One region of the Pantoea sp. SGAir0430 genome, then DNA from elsewhere that is predicted to be linked to it. Evidence: predicted binding sites of a transcription regulator. Region 1 holds the regulator's gene; each other region holds the start of a gene.
The links. Region 1 encodes PhoB, which activates phosphate uptake and scavenging genes when phosphate is short. Its sites were predicted from a motif close to CTGTCATAAAACTGNCNNAT; they were not measured.
Positions count from the first base shown of each region.

Region 2: glpT (glycerol-3-phosphate transporter) is a predicted target of PhoB. The motif match lies at 3,551-3,570, and genes of this name have one in related genera.
Region 3: pstS (phosphate ABC transporter substrate-binding protein PstS) is a predicted target of PhoB. The motif match lies at 4,917-4,936, and genes of this name have one in related genera.

Region 1 covers NZ_CP039427.1:1,987,304-1,994,242, reverse strand. Annotated here, with positions in the region: gene E7738_RS09665 (AAA family ATPase) at 1-1,657, opposite strand, end outside; gene sbcD (exonuclease subunit SbcD) at 1,654-2,871, opposite strand; gene phoB (phosphate response regulator transcription factor PhoB) at 3,069-3,758, shown strand; gene phoR (phosphate regulon sensor histidine kinase PhoR) at 3,774-5,087, shown strand; gene E7738_RS09645 (PstS family phosphate ABC transporter substrate-binding protein) at 5,106-6,032, shown strand; gene E7738_RS09640 (cobalamin-independent methionine synthase II family protein) at 6,198-6,939, shown strand, end outside.
Region 2 covers NZ_CP039427.1:2,726,164-2,733,102, reverse strand. Annotated here, with positions in the region: gene rhtB (homoserine/homoserine lactone efflux protein) at 1-97, opposite strand, end outside; gene pldB (lysophospholipase L2) at 201-1,196, shown strand; gene yigL (sugar/pyridoxal phosphate phosphatase YigL) at 1,229-2,029, shown strand; gene glpT (glycerol-3-phosphate transporter) at 2,064-3,404, opposite strand; gene E7738_RS12960 (carboxylate/amino acid/amine transporter) at 3,809-4,687, shown strand; gene E7738_RS12955 (YehS family protein) at 4,684-5,166, opposite strand; gene metR (HTH-type transcriptional regulator MetR) at 5,257-6,189, opposite strand; gene metE (5-methyltetrahydropteroyltriglutamate--homocysteine S-methyltransferase) at 6,416-6,939, shown strand, end outside.
Region 3 covers NZ_CP039427.1:2,973,320-2,980,258, reverse strand. Annotated here, with positions in the region: gene E7738_RS14110 (MFS transporter) at 1-180, opposite strand, end outside; gene phoU (phosphate signaling complex protein PhoU) at 300-1,034, opposite strand; gene pstB (phosphate ABC transporter ATP-binding protein PstB) at 1,049-1,822, opposite strand; gene pstA (phosphate ABC transporter permease PstA) at 1,867-2,754, opposite strand; gene pstC (phosphate ABC transporter permease PstC) at 2,751-3,713, opposite strand; gene pstS (phosphate ABC transporter substrate-binding protein PstS) at 3,800-4,843, opposite strand; gene E7738_RS14080 (MrpH family fimbial adhesin) at 4,987-5,796, opposite strand; gene E7738_RS14075 (fimbrial protein) at 5,832-6,323, opposite strand; gene E7738_RS14070 (fimbrial protein) at 6,324-6,806, opposite strand.

The sequences.
Region 1 (6,939 bases):
GCTCAGCATGCTGCTGTAACTGCTGCAGCTTAAGCTGGCGCTGCTGGCGCTGCGGCTGGAGCGTTTGCCACTGTGCCGCCAGCAGGCTGAGCTGCTGACGTGCGCCGCGCTGCTGCTGATGCTGCGCCAGCGCCGTCCGCAGCGCCGGGCTGGCGATCTCCGCTTCCAGCGAAGTAAGCACCTGCTCCGCCTGCTGGCGCTGCTGCTGTGCCGCGGCTTCCGCCTGTTGCAGCGGCTGTGCCGCCTGTTCGCGCGCCTGCAGCGCCTGCTGCTGCTGTTCGAGCTGGCTTTGCAGTTGTTGCTGCTGCGCGCTGAGCTGCGTCAGCGTTTGCTCACGCTCTTCAAGCCGGGCGAGTTCGGCCTGCCAGCGCGCCAGTTCGCCGCCCCAGCGGGCGACAGCGGCTTCACTCAGGCGAAACGCCTGCTGCTGCGCCAGCTGTTGTTGTAAGCGTTCACTTGCCTGCTGATGCTGATCCAGCGCCTGCTGGCTGAGTAACAGGGTTTTTTGCTGTTCGCTCAGCAGCGCCTGCTGCTGCTCAAGCTGCTGTGCACGGCTGGCGATCTGCTGATCGAGCGGGATCACCTGTTCGCTCAGCAGCGTCTCCAGCTGTTGCTGTTCGGCCAGCGCGCGTTCACGTGCCTGCTGTGCGGCCTGATAGTGGCTTTCACCCTGCTGCAGCGCCGCTTGTGCCTGTTGCTGTTGCTGCTGTAACTGCTGCGCCTGCTGGTTCAGTGTCTGCTGGTCGCGCTGCAGCTGTTCGCGCTGCTGCAGTTTGTCGCGCAGCTTCTCCGCCGGTTCAGCACGCGCCAGCCGCTGGCGATCGCCTTCCGCCTGCTGCCAGGCCGCGGCGGCAGCCTGCAACGCCTGCTGCGCCTGCTGTTGCTCCGCGTTGAGCTGCTGCTGCTGCGTCAGCCACTGCTGCTGTTGCTGGGCCTGCGCCAGCTGCTCGCTCAGATCCTGTTCGGTGCGGGTGAGCTGGTCCAGCTGCTGCGCCAGTTCGGCGCGGCGGGCGTCATCGAGCAACTGCACCGCACCGGCGCGGGCGCGCAGCGTGTCGAGTGCCGCGCGCGCCGTGCGCCAGCGCTCGTAGATCTGCATCGAGATGTGGCCGTAGATTTCGGTGCCGGTCAGCTCCTCCAGCAGCTCGGCGCGCTCGCCGGGTTTGGCATTGAGGAAGGCGGCAAACTGCCCCTGCGACAGCATCATCGAACGGGTGAAGCGGGCAAAATCGAGACCGGACAAGGTTTCGATGGCTTTGAGCTTGTCACCGACTTTATCGGCGACGATCTGGTTGTCCGCCACGCGCGCCAGTTCGACGCGCGGCGCCTGCAGTTTACCTTCCGCCAGGCCGCGCGCGCGGTTCTGGCTCCAGAAGGCGCGCCAGGCTTCACCTTTGATCTCAAACTCCACTTCGGCGAGGCATTCAGCGGTGTCACGCGTCATCAGCTGATTTTCGCTCTGCGACAGGCCACCAAGGCGCGGCGTCTGGTGATAGAGCGCCAGACAGATGGCATCCAGCAGCGTGGTTTTACCCGCGCCGGTAGCGCCGGTGATGGCGAACAGCCCGTTGCTGGCAAACGGCTCGCGGCGGAAATCGATAAACCACTCGCCGCGCAGCGCATTGAGGTTTTTAAAACGCAGCGTCAGAATTTTCATGCGCCCGGATCCTCCAGCGTCGCCAGCGTGCTGCGAAACAGTTGCGTTAACTGCGCGCGCTGTTCATCCTCCAGCTGCTCCTCCAGCGCCAGCCGGCGGGCAAACACCTCTTCAACTTTCAGTTCGCTCAGGGTTTCGTTCTCCAGCCGCGCCAGGCTGCGCTGACGCTGATCGCGGCTGCGGCGCACCAGCAGCACCTCAACCGGCAGCGCGTCGGTAAGCTGTTCAATGCGGCGCTGCAGGTCGCTCAGGTACTCCTGAGTAGTGATTTCAATATCCAGCCACACCGGCAGATCGCCTTCATAGGTGTGAAACGCGGTCAGCTGCTGTTCGATCTCCGCCATGGCACCTTTCAGCATCTGCATCGGCTGGAATGACGGAATAACCAGCGGTGTGACGGACTCCAGCCGGGTGCTAAATTCCAGCAGGAATACGCTTTTCTCACGCCCCAGCTCATCAAAGCTGAGCGCAATCGGCGAACCGCTGTAGCGGATGTGATCGCTGTCGGCGATGCGCTGCGCACGATGGATGTGGCCCAGCGCAATGTAGTCGGCAGGCGGGAAGGCCTGCGCCGGAAAGGCGTCCAGCGTGCCGATGTAGATATCACGCACCGAATCGCTCTTGCTGACGCCCACGGTGGTGAGATGCCCGGTGGCGATGATCGGCAGCGTACTGCCCATGGCTTCGCGCTGCGCCACGGCGGCGGCATAACAGTGCTGATAGTGCTGCTCAATCGCCTGCAGCAGCGACAGCTGCTTATCGCGACCGGACTGACCCGCCTGGCTGCGCAGGATGTCGCGCGGACGCAGATAGGGAATGGCGCACAGCAGCGCGCCCGGCGTGCCGTCACGCTGTTGCAGCGTCAGCACCTGCTGCTCGCCGCCGGGCGTGGCGCTGGTAATGACGCGGGTATTGAGGCAGGCCAGCAGCTCGCGCGATTCATTCAGCGTGGCGACCGAATCATGGTTGCCGGCCAGCACAATCAGCTGGCAGCCGCTGGGCTGCAGCGCCACCACGAAACGGTTAAACAGTTCGCGCGCGTAGCTGGGCGGCGAACCGGTATCAAACAGGTCGCCAGCGACGATCAGCGCATCCACCTGATGCTGCACAATCGCGGCCAGCAGCCAGTCGAGGAATTGCTGGTGCTCGGCGGCGCGGCTTTTGCTGTAAAAGAACTGACCGAGATGCCAGTCAGCGGTGTGAATAATGCGCATGAATGCTCCGTGCCTGCTATCGCAAAGCGGCAGTATAACCGCTTAACAACGCAATGAAAAAAAAGCGAAACCGGTTGTCACAATTGCGCTTTTTATCTGATTATCATGAGGTGGGTTTTTCATAAAAGTGTCACAAAACTGACGCATAATGGCGCCGCAAACCCCCGTGACATGCCGTCACAATCGCAGGAGTAATAATGGCTAAGCGCATTTTGGTTGTGGAAGACGAAGCTCCCATCCGTGAAATGTTATGTTTCGTGCTGGAACAAAACGACTATCAGCCGATTGAGGCTGAGGACTATGACAGCGCGATTGGCAAGCTGATCGAACCCTGGCCCGATCTGATTCTGCTGGACTGGATGTTACCCGGCGGCAGCGGCATTCAGTTCATCAAACATTTAAAGCGTGAAGCCATGACGCGTGATATTCCGGTGATGATGCTGACGGCGCGCGGTGAAGAGGAAGATCGCGTGCGCGGGCTGGAAGTGGGCGCCGATGATTACATCACCAAGCCGTTCTCGCCCAAAGAGCTGATGGCGCGCATTAAAGCCGTGATGCGCCGCATCTCACCGATGGCGGTGGAAGAGGTGATTGAGATGCAGGGGCTGAGCCTCGATCCCTCCTCGCATCGCGTGATGTCCGAAACCACGCCGCTGGAAATGGGACCGACCGAATACAAACTGCTGCACTTCTTTATGACGCATCCGGAGCGCGTATACAGCCGCGAACAGCTGCTGAATCACGTGTGGGGCACTAACGTGTATGTGGAAGACCGCACCGTGGATGTGCATATCCGTCGTTTACGTAAAGCACTGGAAGTTTCCGGCCACGATCGCATGGTACAAACCGTTCGCGGAACAGGGTATCGTTTCTCTGCCCGCTACTAAACGGAGTCTTTTACCGTGCTGGAACGACTCTCCTGGAAGAGATTACTGACCGAGCTGGCGCTGGTGTGTCTGCCTGCGCTGGTGCTGGGTCTGCTGGTTGGCTATCTGCCGTGGTGGCTGTTACTGGCCGTGTGCGGCGTGCTGTTCTGGCACTTTAAAAATCTGATGCGGCTGTCGCACTGGCTGTGGATTGATCGTTCAATGACGCCGCCCACCGGGCGCGGCAGCTGGGAACCGCTGTTTTACGGCCTGTATCAAATGCAGTTGCGCAATCGCCGCCGCCGGCGCGAGCTGGGCAATCTGATCAAACGCTTTCGCAGCGGGGCCGAGTCGCTGCCGGACGCGGTGGTACTCACCACCGAAGAGGGCACCATTTTCTGGTGTAACGGTCTGGCCCAGCAGCATCTCGGGCTGCGCTGGCCGGAAGATAATGGCCAGAATATCCTCAACCTGCTGCGCTACCCTGAATTCTCCCGCTATATCCGCCAGCGCGACTTCAACAAGCCGCTGACGCTGGTGCTGAATAATCAGCATCACATGGAGTTCCGCGTCATGCCTTACAGTGAAGGGCAGTGGCTGATGGTGGCGCGTGACGTCACCCAGATGCACCAGCTGGAAGGGGCGCGGCGTAACTTCTTCGCCAACGTCAGTCATGAATTGCGTACCCCGCTGACGGTGCTGCAGGGCTATCTGGAGATGATGGACGACGCCGGGATGAATGAGCGCACCCGCAGCAAGGCGCTCAGCACCATGCAGGAGCAGACGCGGCGCATGGACAGCCTGGTGAAGCAGTTGCTGACGCTGTCACGCATCGAAGCGGCCCCCGCCATTGACCTGAAAGAGACGGTGGATGTGCCGACCATGCTGCTGCTGTTGCAGCGCGAGGCGGAAACCCTCAGCCAGGGCCGGCACAGCATCCATTTCCACACCGATCCGCACCTGAAGGTGTTCGGCAATGATGAACAGCTGCGCAGCGCGATTTCCAATCTGGTGTATAACGCGGTGAACCACACGCCGGATGGCACGCGCATCGACATCAGCTGGTTGCGCACCAAACAGGGCGCCGAATTTAAGGTGTGCGACAACGGGCCCGGCATCAGCGAGGAGCATCTGCCGCGCCTGACCGAACGCTTCTACCGCGTGGATAAAGCGCGCTCGCGCGCCACCGGCGGCAGCGGGCTGGGGCTGGCCATTGTTAAGCACGCGCTCGGCCACCACACCACGCGGCTGGAGATCAGCAGCGTGCCGCATCAGGAAACCTGCTTCCGCTTCGTGCTGCCACCGCGCTTGATTGTGGCGAACGGAATCCGCGAGAATGTGGCGCAGTAAACGCCACCGGACTCTGTGATGAAATCGCTGCTGCTCTCTCTTTTATTACTGTGCCCGCTGCTGGCGACGGCTCAGCAAAGCATGCTGACCGGCAACCTGAGCAGCGTGGGCTCGGACACGCTGGGCTACCTGATGACGCTGTGGGGCGAAGATTTCAGCCGTCAGTCGCCGGGCGTTAATGTGCAGGTGCAGGCGGCGGGATCGTCGACGGCGCCGACCGCGCTGGCCGCCGGGGCCGCTCAGCTTGGCGCCATGAGCCGGCCGATGCAGGTGGATGAGCGTCAGCTGTTTATCGCGCGCTATGGCTATGCGCCGCTGGCGGTGCCGGTGGCGATGGATGCGCTGGTGGTGGTGGTTAATCAGGACAATCCGCTGCCGTCCATCAGTCAGCCGCAGCTGGATGCGCTGTTCTCCGTGACCCGGCTGTGCGGCGCACAGCAGGTGCCGCAGCGCTGGGGCGATGTTGGCCTGCATACGGCGAACTGGGCAACGCGCAGTATTCAGCGCTTTGGCCGTAACTCCGCTTCCGGCACCTGGGGCTTTTTCAAGCAGCAGGCGCTGTGTCGCGGCGATTTCCGCGCTGACGTCGCGGAGTTTCCCGGCTCGGCGGCGGTGGTGCAGGCGGTCGCCAGCACGCCGAACAGCATCGGCTACGCCAGCTTTGGCTTTCACCTGAGCGGCGTGAAAACCCTGCCGATCGTCACCGCCAGCGGCGACAGCGTTATGCCGGATGCCGAATCGATCCGCAGCGGCCGTTATCCGTGGTCGCGCCCGCTGTATATTTACGTTAACAAGGCGCCCGGTAAACCGCTGCCGCCGCTGGTCGCCGCCTTTCTGCAGCAGGTGCTCTCTGCGCAGGGCCAGCGCCGTGTAACGGAGGCCGGCTACCTGCCGCTGTCCGATAGCCAGATCGCGCAGGCGCGCGCGGCGATTGCGCAAAACTAATTCACGCTGACCGATCATGAATTTTTTTCACGTCCCCTGAATTTTCTTCCATTGCCGCCGGTGGGGCGGCATGTCACTCTTATGGACATATAGCCATCCAGATGGCCAAAAATAACCGTACGCAATTATACCCTGACGCAATTATGTGTCAGTGCAGGAGTGAATATGCAACGCAACACCGCCCCGTTCCGCGCCGATACCGTCGGCAGCTTTCTGCGTCCCGCCGCCATTAAACAGGCACGTGAACAGTTCGCCAGTGGTGCCCTCAGCGCCGACCAGCTGCGTCAGGTAGAAGACGATGCGATTCGCCAGGTGGTGGAGCAGCAGCGCGCCAGCGGTCTGCAGGTGGTGACCGACGGTGAATTCCGCCGCGCCTGGTGGCACTTTGATTTCTTTGGCCATCTGCACGGCGTCGAGCTGTTTGAGGCCGATCAGGGCATTCAGTTCAACGGCGTGCAGACCAAAGCGCACGGCGTGAAGGTCACCGGCAAAGTCGCTTTTAACCCGCAGCATCCGATGCTGGACCATTTCCGCTTCCTGCAAAGCGTGGCCGGCGATGCGGTGGCGAAAATGACCATTCCCAGCCCGAGCGTGCTGCACTTCCGCGGCGGCCGTAAAGTGATTGATGCCACGGTGTATCCGGATCTGGAGCAGTACTTCGCCGATCTGGCAAAGACTTACAAAGAGGCGATCAAGGCGTTTTACGACGCTGGCTGCCGCTATCTGCAGCTGGATGACACCGTGTGGGCGTACCTGTGTTCAGGCGATCAGCAGCAGCAAATCCGCGAGCGCGGTGAAGATCCGCAACAGCTGGCGCGCATTTATGCGCAGGTGCTGAATCGCGCGCTGGAAGATAAACCGGCGGATCTCACCGTCGGTCTGCACGTGTGTCGTGGTAACTTCCGCT
Region 2 (6,939 bases), 740 kb from region 1:
TGATGCCGGTGCTCATGGTGTTGATCGCGCCGGAACCGGGCGAGAGGCTGAGGATGGTCGTGGTTAACAGGTAGGTTAACCACCATTCAATGGTCATGGGTGACATTCCCTGAAGAGAGTGAAGTGTGACACAATACGCCAGAAAATCGCGCTGCGCTATTAAGTGCAGGGCCGCGTTTGACGTTTTTTCAGGGGGACGGATGCAGCAGCATAAACAGAGTTGGCTCGGACGTGAGCACGCTTTTTCAGCCTTTGCTACCGGTCCGCTGCTCGACTTCTGGCGTCAGCGTGAAGAGTGTGAATTCAGCGGCGTGGGCAATCTGACCATTCGCTATGTGCGCTTCACCTCACCGCAACACCGGCGTGTCATCCTGATTGTGCCCGGACGCATTGAAAGCTACATCAAATACCCCGAGCTGGCCTATGACCTGTTCCACTGCGGCTACGATGTGGTGATTATCGACCATCGCGGTCAGGGGCGTTCAGACCGGCTGCTGGCCGATTCGCATCGCGGTCACGTGGTGGAGTTCAGCGATTATGTCGACGATCTGGAAACGCTGTATCTGAAAGAGATCGTCAGCCATCACTATCAGCAGCGCTACGTGCTGGCGCACTCGATGGGCGGCGCAATTGTGGCGCTGTTCCTGGCGCGTCAGCCGCAGGCCTTCCACGCGGCGGTGTTTTGTGCGCCGATGTTTGGTATCGTGCTGCCGCTGCCGCCGTTTCTGGCGCACCGTATTCTCGACTGGGCGGAAAAGCTGCCCGCGCTGCGCGACGGCTACGCGCTGGGCACCGGACGCTGGCGCGCCAGCCCGTTTGGCATTAACCGGCTGACGCACAGTCGCGAACGTTATCGTCGCAATCTGCGCTTTTACGCCGACGATCCGGCGATTCGCGTCGGCGGCCCGACCTATCACTGGGTGCGGGAAGGGATTCAGGCCGGACGCCATATCCTTAATCAGGTGGCGCAGATTACGACACCGATTCTGCTGCTGCAGGCCAGTGAAGACGACGTGGTGGATAACCGCGCGCAGGATCTGTTCTGTGAGGCCATGGCGGCAGCGGGACATGCGGTGGAAGGCACCACGCCTTACATCATTCAGGGCGCGCGTCACGAGATCCTGTTTGAAACAGACGCCATGCGCGCCGAAGCGCTCAATGCGGTGGTCGACTTTTATCAGCGCCACCGTGACTAATGTATTCTTAGACATCAATACCAGAGGCCTACATGTACCACATCGTTGCATCCGACCTGGATGGCACGCTGCTTTCTCCGCAACATCGTCTGACGCCGTTTGCCCGCACCACGCTGCAGGAACTGGTGGCGCGCGATGTGCATTTTATCTTTGCCACCGGACGCCACTACATCGACGTCGGTCAGATGCGCGATAAGCTCGGCATTCCGGCGTATATGATCACCTCAAACGGCGCGCGCGTGCATAACGCCGACGGCGAACTGGTGTTCAGCCATAATCTGGACAGCGATATCGCCAGCGAGCTGTATGGCCTGAAGTATCACGATGAGAAAATCCTGACGCACGTTTACCGCGACGATGAGTGGCACATCAGCCGCCATAATCCGCAGGAAGCGGAGTTTTTCCAGGAATCGGTGTTCACCTATCAGGTGTATCAGCCCGGCATGCTGGCCACCGACGGCATCAGCAAAGTGTTCTTCACCTGCGACGATCCGGAGCATCTGGTTCCGCTGGAACAGGCGATTGAAGCGCGCTGGGGTGACCGGGTTAATGTCAGTTTCTCGCTGCCCACCTGTCTGGAAGTAATGGCTGGCGGCGTCTCGAAAGGGCACGCGCTGGAAGCCGTGGCGAAACAGCTTGGCTATTCGCTGAAAGAGTGCATCGCGTTTGGCGACGGCATGAATGATGTCGAGATGCTGAGTATGGCGGGCAAAGGCTGCATCATGCGTAACGCTCATCAGCGCCTGAAAGATACCCTGCCGACGCTGGAAGTGATTGGCAGCAACGCCGACGACGCGGTGCCGCAGACGCTGCGTAAGTTGTTCCTGGCCTGAATAAAACGGGCCGGTATGCACCGGCCCGCTCAGATTATGCCTGCTGCTGCTTGTGGCGATGCTCGCTGACCATGGTCAGCAGCAGTAACACCACCGCCAGCACCGATCCGACAATCATCACTAAGAAACCGCCGTCCCAGCCGAAGAAATCCACGGTGTAACCGACAATCGCACTGGCTGCCACCGATCCGCCGAGATAGCCGAACAGACCGGTAAAGCCTGCCGCAGTACCGGCCGCTTTTTTCGGTGCCAGCTCCAGCGCGTGCAGACCAATCAGCATCACCGGACCGTAGATCAGGAAGCCAATGACGATCATGCAGATCATATCCACGCCCGGATTACCCGGTGGGTTCAGCCAGTAAATGATGGTGGCGATGGTCACCAGCGTCATGAAAAACACCCCGGTGGCACCGCGATTGCCGCGGAATACCTTGTCCGACATCCAGCCGCACAGCAGCGTGCCCGGAATCCCGGCGTATTCGTACAGGAAATAGGCCCACGAGGATTTATCCAGCGTGAAGTGCTTCACCTCTTTCAGATAGGTCGGTGACCAGTCGAGAATGCCGTAGCGCAGCAGATATACGAACACGTTGGCCAGTGCGATGTACCACAGCAGCTTATTCGGCAGCACGTACTGCATGAAAATCTGCTTCGCCGTCAGCTCCTGTTCGTGGTTCTCGCTGTAATCCGGCGGATAGTCATTCTTCCATGCCTCAATCGGCGGTAGCCCGCACGACTGCGGCGTATCGCGCATCAGCGCAAAAGCGATGATGGCGACGAGGATGGCACCAAACGCCGGCATATAGAGCGCGGCTTTCCAGTCGTTAAACCACGCCATGCCGAGCAGGAACAGCAGCGGAGGAATACCGCCACCCACGTTGTGCGCGCAGTTCCATACCGACACAATGCCGCCGCGCTCTTTCTGCGACCACCAGTGCACCATGGTGCGTCCGCACGGTGGCCAGCCCATGCCCTGGAACCAGCCACACAGAAACAGCAGCACGAACATCACCATGATGCTCGAGGTTGCCCACGGCACGAAGCCCATCACCAGCATCACGGCGGCGGCGAGAATCAGGCCGGCGGGTAAAAAGACCCGCGGGTTGGAGCGATCCGAGACCGATCCCATGATGAATTTGGAAAAACCGTAGGCGATGGAGATGCCGGAGAGGGCAAAGCCAAGGTCGCCGCGGGAAAAGCCTTGTTCGACCAGGTAAGGCATCGCCAGCGCAAAGTTTTTGCGCACCAGATAATAGGCGGCGTAGCCAAAGAAAATGCCGAAGAAGATCTGCCAGCGCAGACGACGATAGAGCGGATCGACGCGATCATCCGCCACCTGGGGCTGGTGTGGTGCAGGTTTAAAAATACTCAACATCAGAATGGCCCTCCAAGGGCGCAATATAGTTATCGATTCCCAGCAGGTTGGGGCAAAAAAAGTACGACAGCGAACAGAAAGCAACCTTTCCATTTCGCGCACAGAATAGTGATGGTTACGCGCAGTTACTGTGACGTGTGACACATATGTTACAGTTTTATGACAATAAAGAGCGATATAAACCAGTAAATGTTGGATTTCGCGCATTTCTGTCAGAGAAAACGGCGCGCTGCCTCATAAAAATCGCCGCCCGTCGGTCAACCCGCCATGCGGACGCGTGCCTGCTGACCGGGCAGGGAAGATGCGATCGTGTTTAATTTCATCACATGTCAACCAGATTATCCCGCCAGCGCGCTGTAGTTTGTTTACACTAGCGCCAGTGTTGAACTTTAGGATACATAACCGTGCTGTTGCTGATCGTTACCACCATTCTGTGGGCTTTTTCTTTTAGTTTAATCGGGGAGTATCTGGCGGGGCAGGTGGATACCTGGTTCTCGGTGCTGATGCGTTTAGGCCTGGCGGCGCTGGTCTTTCTGCCGTTTCTGCGCTGGCGCGGTTACCGCGCCTCAACGTTACTGCTCTATATGCTGGTGGGCATGCTGCAATTAGGCATCATGTATCTGATCAGTTTCGAGGCTTATCTCTATCTCAGCGTGCCGGAATTCCTGCTGTTTACGGTGATGACGCCGCTATATGTCACGCTGATTTATGACCTGCTCAGCAAGCGCCCGCTGCGCATTGGCTATGCTTTCAGCGCGCTGCTGGCGGTGCTCGGTGCGGCCATTATCCGCTACGACAAAGTCAGCGATGATTTCTGGTTCGGACTGCTGCTGGTGCAGGCGGCTAACATCTGCTTTGCGATTGGCATGGTGGGCTATAAGCGCCTGCAGGAAGTCCGCCCGATGCCGCAGCACACCGCGTTCTCGTGGTTCTATCTCGGCGCAGTGCTGATCGCGGTGATCGCCTGGTGCATCTGGGGCAATCCGCACAAGCTGCCGACCACCACGCTGCAGTGGGGCGTGCTGGTGTGGCTGGGCGTGGTCGCGTCCGGGCTGGGTTACTTCATGTGGAACTACGGCGCGACCCAGGTCGATGCCGGGACGCTGGGCATTATGAACAACATGCACGTGCCGGCAGGATTACTGGTGAATTTGGCGATCTGGCAGGAGAAGCCGCACTGGCCGAGCTTTATCGCCGGGGCGATAGTGATTTTTGCGTCCCTGTACGTGCATAAACGCTGGGTACTGGGACACACGGCCAAAAGCAGCAGTTCAGGCGCTTAGCTTTTTTTCGCGGGTGTAGATGGCCGCTGAATCAGCGTTAAACCTTTCAGGAAGTTACGCAGAATCTGGTCACCGCACTCGCGATAATTTTTATGATCCGGGTTGCGGAAAATCGCGCCGATTTCAGCCTGTGACACCTTGAAGTTAGCCTTCAATAAGATATCCGGGATATCGGTGGTTTTCAGCGCGAAGGCGATGCGTAACTTCTTGAGAAAGATATTATTGTTCATGCGGCGCTCAACCGACGGGGCCGGCGCGTCTTCGCTTTTGCCGCGACGGTAGAAAATCAGACCGTTGAGGAAGTAGCCCATCAGCACATCCGGCAGTTTACGAAACGCCTCATCGTCATCTTTCTTCAGCCACGCCTGCACATCTTCACGCGGTACTTCACTGCCCGCCAGCGCAAAAATCTCCACCACTTTGCTGTCGCTCAAATCCAGCATATAGCGCACGCTGCGCAGCACATCGTTATTGGTCATGGTGAAACTCTCCGGTAGCGGTTAAGGCGGCGCATTATAGAGCAGGCAGGGCAGGGATAACAGCACGGGCGACATTGGCCGCCCGCGGCATCAGGACGAGACCGGCTGCAGGGAACCGGGGCGCGAGGCATCGCGCACATAAGGCAGGTGTTCGCAGGCGTGCTGACGGGCAAAGCGCACAAAGGCCTCCAGCACCGGCTGCCGCTGCTCGCCATCGCGCATCGCCGCGTATAAACGGCTCCACAACCCGTCGCCCAGCGTGCGCGTCACCACCAGCCCCTGGTGCTCAAAGCTCTCTACCACCCAGTGCGGCAGCGCGGCAATGCCCATGCCGGCTGACACCATCTGGATCAGCAACAGTGTATTATCCACGCTCTTCAGCGCCGGGCTGACGCCGGCTGGCTGTAAGAAGTTACGCCACACGTCCAGCCGCTGACGCTGTACCGGATAGATCATCAGCACCTCATCGGCCAAATCTTCCGGCGTGATGTGAGCCAGCTGCGCCAGGCGGTGATCCGGCGCCAGCACCAGCCGCACCTCAAAATCAAACATCGGCGCATAGAACAAACCGCTGCGCGGCAGAATATCGGACGTCAGCACCACGTCCAGTTCACCCTGCTGCAGCGCCGGCTGCGGATCAAAGGTCACGCCGGATTTGAAGTCCATCACTACCTGCGGCCAGCTCTGACGGAAATTGTTCAGGGCCGGCGTCAGCCACTGGATGCAGCTGTGGCATTCGATAGCGATGCGCAACGTGGTCTGATGCGGCTCATGACAGGCCTGCAGCGCCTGCTGAATCTGCGGCAGAATCTGCTCCGCCAGCTGCAACAGAATCTCTCCCTGCGGCGTAAAACGGAGCGGCTGGCTCTTACGCACGAACAGCCGGAAGCCCAGCCGCTGTTCCAGGTCGCTGAACTGGTGAGACAACGCCGATTGCGTCTGATGAAGCTGAGCGGCGGCGGCAGCCAGCGAGCCGGTGTGCCGTAACGCCTGCAGCGTCCGCAGGTGTTTGAGTTCGATCATGAGAGTCCTTCACATCGAGATTGAACAAATTGCGCTTGAGACACATACAGTACCCGCAGATTATAGCGGTGTAAACATCTGGACGGCTAAACATCTCAGTCAGACGCGACGGCCACTTTACCTTTGTCCAGCTAATACGCTCAGCGCACGGCAGGATTGCCCGCTGGATGAACGTAAATCGGTTGCTGCGACTGTCGCACAGCGAACAACTTCTGGAGAATCTCACATGACCATTCTGAACCATACTCTCGGTTTCCCTCGCGTCGGACTGCGCCGCGAACTGAAAAAAGCGCAGGAAAGCTACTGGGCCGGGAACAGCTCACAGGACGAACTGCTGGCGGTGGGTCGTGAACTGCGCGCCCGTCACTGGCAGCAGCAGAAAGACGCCGGTGTTGATCTGCTGCCGGTCGGCGATTTTGCCTGGTACGATCACGTACTGACCACCAGCCTGCTGCTCGGTAACGTACCGGCACGGCACCAGAATAAAGACGGCTCGATTGACCTCGACACCCTGTTCCGCATCGGCCGCGGTCGGGCGCCCAGCGGCGAGCCTGCGGCGGCGGCAGAGATGACCAAATGGTTTAACACCAACTATCACTATATCGTGCCGGAATTTACCCAGGGTCAGCAGTTCCGTCTCAGCTGGACGCAACTGCTGGACGAGGTGGATGAAGCGCTGGCGCTCGGCCACACCATCAAACCGGTGCTGCTGGGGCCGGTGACCTATTTGTGGCTGGGTAAGGTGAAAGG
Region 3 (6,939 bases), 990 kb from region 1:
CAGCGTCCAGGTTACCAGCGAGCCGGCCTGCGACGCATCCAGCGCCAGCGACACGCTGATCGCCGGCAGCATAAAGCCCAGAATCAGCAGATCAAATCCATCCATGGCATAGCCGCTGACGGCAGCCACCATCGCTTTCGCCGGCGTAACGGCGGTTTTGTTGTTATTTGCAGAGGACATAAAACAGCACCTGGCAGAAAAATGTGCGCCAAGTATAAAGAGAGCGGCAGGTTGAGAACAGGCAGAAATCAAGCGCACTGCCTGTCAGCCTCAGCGCTAACAGGCAGTCATCACGTCAATCAGGAGGGTTTATTGCTGCCGTCGTCGCCCGACAGCAGTTCATCCAGCTTGTCACCGCCAACGTGACGGAAATCCTGACCTTTCACGAAATAGAAGATAATTTCGCAGATGTTCTGGCAGCGGTCACCGATACGCTCGATGGCACGCGCGCAGAACAGCGCGGTGAGCACGCTGGGAATGGTGCGCGGATCTTCCATCATGTAGGTCATCAGCTGGCGCACAATGCCTTCGTACTCTTTATCCACCTTTTTGTCTTCGCGGTAGATCTTAATGGCTTCGTTGAGATCCATGCGCGCGAAGGCATCCAGCACGTCGTGCAGCATCTGCACGGTGTGATGCCCGAGCGACTCAAGGCTCACCAGCAGCGGCAGATGCTGCTGACCGAACTTCTCCAGCGCGGTACGGCTGATCTTCTCCGCCACGTCGCCGATGCGTTCCAGCTCCGAAATGGTTTTGATGATCGCCATCACCAGACGCAGGTCGCTGGCGGTAGGCTGACGCTTGGCGATGATGCGCACACAGGCTTCATCAATCTCCACTTCCATCATGTTGACCTTCTGGTCACCGTCGATCACCCGGCGTGCCAGTTCGCCATCCTGGTTATGCATCGCGGTGATGGCATCGGTAAGCTGCTGCTCCACCATGCCACCCATGATCATCACCTGAGTACGAATGTGCTCCAGCTCCGCGTTGAACTGACCGGAGATATGTTTGTTCAGATTTAAATTATCCATGTTTCTCTCCTGAATCAGCCGTAACGACCGGTGATGTAATCTTCTGTCTGCTTCTGCGCTGGCTTGGTAAACAGCGTGTCGGTGTCGCTGAACTCAATCAGCTCGCCCAGATACATAAACGCCGTGTGATCGGAACAGCGCGCCGCCTGCTGCATGTTGTGGGTCACGATGACCACGGTGTAATCCTGCTTCAGCTCGGTGATCAGCTCTTCGATGCGTCCGGTAGAGATCGGGTCCAGCGCCGAACATGGCTCATCCAGCAGCAGCACTTCCGGGCGAATCGCGATGCCGCGCGCGATGCACAGGCGCTGCTGCTGACCGCCGGAGAGACTGTAACCGCTCTGGTGCAGCTTGTCTTTGGTTTCATTCCACAGCGCGGCTTTGCTCAGCGCCCACTGCACGCGCTCATCCATATCGGCACGCGACAGCTTCTCAAACAGCCGCACGCCAAAGGCGATGTTGTCATAAATCGACATCGGGAACGGCGTCGGCTTCTGGAACACCATGCCGACGCGCGCGCGCAGCAGGGCGATATCCTGATGCGATGCCAGAATGTTGTCGCCATCCAGCAGAATTTCACCCTCAGCACGCTGCTCCGGATAGAGCGAGTACATTTTGTTGAAGGTGCGCAGCAGGGTGGATTTGCCGCAGCCCGACGGACCGATAAACGCCGTCACCTGGTTTTTGGCGATATCCAGATTAATGTTCTTCAGCGCGTGGAACTTACCGTAGTGGAAGTTCAGATTGCGCACCTGAATTTTACCGGCAGAAGGAGTTGCCATACTCATTGCTCATCTCTCATGTGCAGCGCCGCCGAAGCCGCGCCGGAAAATTAGTGTTTGCCTTTGGCGAAAATCACGCGCGCCACGATGTTCAGCAGCAGCACGCACAGCGTAATAATCAGCACACCGGCCCACGCCAGGCTCTGCCATTCGGCAAACGGGCTCATGGCGAATTTGAAGATGGTCACCGGCAGGTTGGCCAGCGGCTGCATCATGTCGGTGCTCCAGAACTGGTTCGACAGCGCGGTGAACAGCAGCGGTGCGGTTTCACCGGCAATGCGCGCAATCGCCAGCAGCACACCGGTAATGATGCCGGAGACCGAGGCTTTCAGCGTAATAGCCGAGATCATCTTCCACTTCGGCGTGCCCAGCGCATAAGCCGCTTCACGCATGCTGTCCGGCACCAGCCGCAGCATGTTCTCGGTGGTACGAATCACGATGGGCACCTGCAGCAGCGCCAGCGCTATCACACCGGCCCAGCCGGAGAAGTGCTGCATCTGCGCCACCACGATGGTGTACACGAACAGGCCGACCACAATCGACGGCGCGGACAGCAGGATGTCGTTAATGAAGCGAATCACTTCCGCCAGCCAGTGCTTGCGGCCATATTCTGCCAGGTAGATACCCGCCAGAATGCCCAGCGGCGTGCCAAAGAAGGTGGACCAGAAGATCAGCAGGCCGCTGCCCGCCAGGGCGTTCGCCAGACCACCGCCCGCGGTGTTGGGCGGCGGCGTGGATTCGGTAAACAGCGTCCAGCTCAGGCCATCGATCCCTTTCGTGACGGTGGTGAACAAAATCCAGATCAGCCAGAACAGGCCGAACGCCATGGTCAGCAGCGAGAGCGTCAGGGCAATTTTGTTTTTGGTGCTGCGCCACGCCTGCATTTTACGGCGCGAGGCTTCCAGCTCGGCGCGCGCCTGCATTTCAATTGCTGTCATGAACGGGCTCCTTCACTCTTCGCCAGACGCAGGATCATCAGTTTGGAGATCGCCAGTACGATAAAGGTAATCACGAACAGAATCAGGCCAAGCTCCATCAGCGCCGCCACGTGCACGCCGGATTCGGCTTCGGCGAACTCGTTCGCCAGCGCTGAGGTGATACTGTTGCCGGGCATAAACAGCGATGCGCTGTCCAGCTGGTAGGTATTACCGATGATAAAGGTGACCGCCATGGTTTCGCCCAGCGCGCGGCCGAGACCCAGCATCACGCCGCCGATCACGCCGTTTTTGGTGAACGGCAGCACGATGCGCCAGATCACTTCCCAGGTGGTGCAGCCGATGCCGTAGGCAGACTCTTTCATCATCACCGGCGTCTGTTCGAACACATCGCGCATCACCGAGGCGATGTAAGGGATAATCATGATGGCGAGGATCACGCCCGCCGCCAGAATACCGATGCCGAAGGCCGGACCGGAGAACAGCGCGCCGACGATCGGGATATTTGCCAGCACGTCGCCAACCGGCGTCTGGAAATACTCCGCGAACAGCGGAGCAAAGATAAACAGGCCCCACATGCCGTACACGATGCTGGGAATGGCCGCCAGCAGCTCAATCGCGGTACCCAGCGGACGGCGCAGCCAGTTTGGCGCCAGTTCGGTCAGAAACAGGGCGATACCGAAACTCACCGGCACCGCGATGATTAAGGCAATCAGTGAGGTTACGAGGGTGCCGTAAATCGGCACCAGCGCACCAAATTCTTCGTTTGGCGCATCCCAGGTTTTGGTCCACAGAAAGGAGAAGCCAAATTTCTGGATGCTCGGCCAGGAGGAGAAAATCAGGGAGACGATAATGCCACCCAGCAGCAGTAATACGATCAGCGCGGAGAGCTTCACCAGCGCGCCGAATATCATGTCGCCTTGCTTGCCCGGTGCTTTAAACGTCGGCTTAGTGGCAGCCATAGAATTCTCGATCTCAGAGGGTAATCAGGGCGGCAACAAGGCCGCCCATCAGGCTGGCCAGCGCGGACGCTGGCCGGGTCATACACTTACTGGTACAGCGCTTTACCGGAACTGTCTTTGATGTTGGCTTTCCAGGCAGCACGAATCTGATTCGCTACGCTCTCTGGCAGCGCAGCGTAATCCAGCGCCGTAGCCGTTTTGCTGCCGCCTTTGTACGCCCAGTCAAAGAACTTCAGCACTTCACTACCCTTCTCCGCATTCGCCTGCTCTTTATAGATCAGGATGAAGGTGGTTGAGGTGATCGGCCATGCGTCGTTGCCTTTCTGGAAGGTCAGATCCTGGGCAAAGGATTTGCTCCAGTCAGCGCCTTTGGCGGCGTTTGCAAAGCTGGCTTCGCTCGGTGCCACAGGCTTGCCATCGGCATCAACCAGTTTGGTGTAAGTCAGGTTGTTCTGTTTGGCGTAGGCGTACTCTACGTAGCCAATCGAGCCTGGCAGACGCTGTACAAACGCGGCCACGCCGTCATTACCTTTACCGCCCAGACCGGTTGGCCAGTTGACGGTGTTGCCTTTACCGATTTTGCTGTTCCAGGTCTCATTCACTTTAGACAGGTAGCTGGTGAAGACGAAAGAGGTGCCGGAACCATCCGCGCGGCGCACCACGTTGATGTTGGTGTCTGGCAGCTTCACGCCCGGGTTCAGTTTGGTGATCGCCGGATCGTTCCACTTTTTGATGGTGCCGAGATAGATGTCGCCGACCGTTTTACCGTCGAGCGTCAGCTCACCAGATTTAACGCCGGGAATGTTCACCGCCAGCACCACGCCACCGATCACCGTCGGGAACTGGAACAGGCCATTTTTCTGCAGATCTTCTTCTTTCATCGGCGCATCGGACGCACCGAAATCCACGGTTTTGGCAATGATTTGCTTCACGCCACCCGAGGAACCAATACCCTGATAGTTGATTTTGCTACCGGTGGCTTGCTGATACTCTGCTGCCCACTTGGCATAAACCGGTGCCGGGAACGTCCCGCCTGCGCCTGTCAGGTCGGTGGCTGCAAAAGCAGAAACCGCGCTTACTGCGAAGGTGGCGGCGAGAATTCGGGCTACGGTGCTACGCATCAGTGTCATGTTCCCTCCAGGGGATTAAAAATCAGGCTTGACGCCGTTTTAGTAAGAGTCAGTGATTGCTGCTGGAGGCAAAATAGGACAGTTTGATGACAGTGAAATGTACGAATTGTGACAGTTATATGACAACCGGGTCGGCTGGCAAATCAGAGGTAATTAATGAAAACCACCGTGCTGCCGGTAAAGTTACCGGGACTGGGGGTTGTTGAGGAGAGCGTCGAAATCAGCGTGAACGGCGTCGTCACGTTAGCCCGCACTAATTGCGGTTTATTCAGGCTCCCGTCAGCCAGTGATAACAGCGTACTGATGTTGTTGCTCAGTTTGAGGATATTGATCCCACCGGCAAGCGCAAAACTGATATTCACATCACGGTTGCAGAAAAGCGAGAAGTTAACGCTGGCTTTGGCGCCATTAACGGCGGCCGGGGCCAGCGTACCATGATTAATATTCAGCACGGCTCCGCTTACCGAACAGGATACCGGCACCACCGGAATGTTGACGCAAGGTGCCCAGGGCGCAACCATTCCGGAATAGTCAGTTACGGTCGCGGAGGCTGTCACAAAGCTGCCGCAGTATGAACTGTAATAACGGGTATCTGAGTTACGCAGAAACTTGCCACCCCGACCATTAAAACGGATAAAACGTTCAGCCACCGAGGCCAGGCTCTCGCCCTGATCGACGTAAATTTGCGGCCCGCCCGCAGCGCTGAATACGGTGCCATGCCCGATAAACCAGGCGCTGACACCGATGCCTGCTGCGCAGGTTCTCTCTGAAGAGTTACAGCGGGCATAGCCGGATATCATACCGACATCCACCACTGACCAGGTAATTTCAACCTGGCTTGCGTTGACCCAGCGAATGCCATCTACGCGCGGGGCTTCCATCGCTTGCGCTGAAAAGAACAGCAGCAGGCCAGCGAAAAAAGCCAGATAGCGGAAAACAAGCCCTGTTAGCATTGGTCTAATCCTGTGGTTGCGTCAACGCCGATCATCTACTGGTACTCAACCACCAGCGCAGCAAAAGCAGAAAAGTCACCACTGGTTAACACCGCGGCGTTTTTTTTCACCGGTACCACCTGAATGACGGGCAGCGCAGGAAAGGTAAACGGCAGCCAGTTATTCAGTGCCAGGGCGTTTTCGCCATTTTTACCGCTTAATATCTGAATCGCCAAATCACGCTGGCTGGTCGCCAGCAAAGCAGAATTAAATGCGCTTCCGGTGCCACTGATTTGTACACGCATACTCTTATCGGGATTATTGCTACAGGTTAACGTCCAGGAGACAGGTTTTCTGTAGCTGTCGCCATTGATTTGGGAAATAACCACTGAACCAAACTCCACCATAATTGGCTTTTCGCCGTTAATCTGACATAAGGGCGGCTCGATGAGTTTTCCACTGAAGTTAGCCTGCACGCTGAAAGCAGCCACTGCGCTATACTTCAGCATAGCGGGCAGCAATAGTGCCATTAACCACGTACGTTTCATTTATTGCAGTTCCACTACCAGTGTTGCCGCTGAAGTAAAACTTCCACCCGTTAAACTGCTGCTGTTATCTTTCACCGGGACGGCCGTAATAACCGGCAGCGCGGGATAAGTAAAGTTTACCCAGCTGGTATTAATATTTAACCTTTCAGCGCTAGACTTAAAAAACGCAATACCTAACCCGCTAACTGATGCGCGTAACGCACCGCTATCAAAACTGGCTGCATTCCCCTGTAGCTGGAGTTTAAGCGCATTAGAGGGAAGATTAGTGCAGGAAAGCGTAAATGACACAGGTTGCTGATACGCTTTCCCATCTATTTTATCGGTGCGCACATCGCCGAAATTAACACTGATCGGCATACCATTATTTATTTTACAGTCGGAAGGTACCATCACGTTACCGGAAATATTCACACTAAATGACGATGCCAGTGCATCGGATAAAAACACCAGACAAAAAAAAGTAAATATGAAATAACGCGCCATAAATTCCTACATGCAGAGAACGAGTTTGGCTTGCTACATGCATCAGAAAGCTTATGACTGAAAGGTTAAATTAAAGTTAAACAAAACAGAAGTGAAGGACAGCCAGCGAATTATGAAAGTTGATTTCACATAT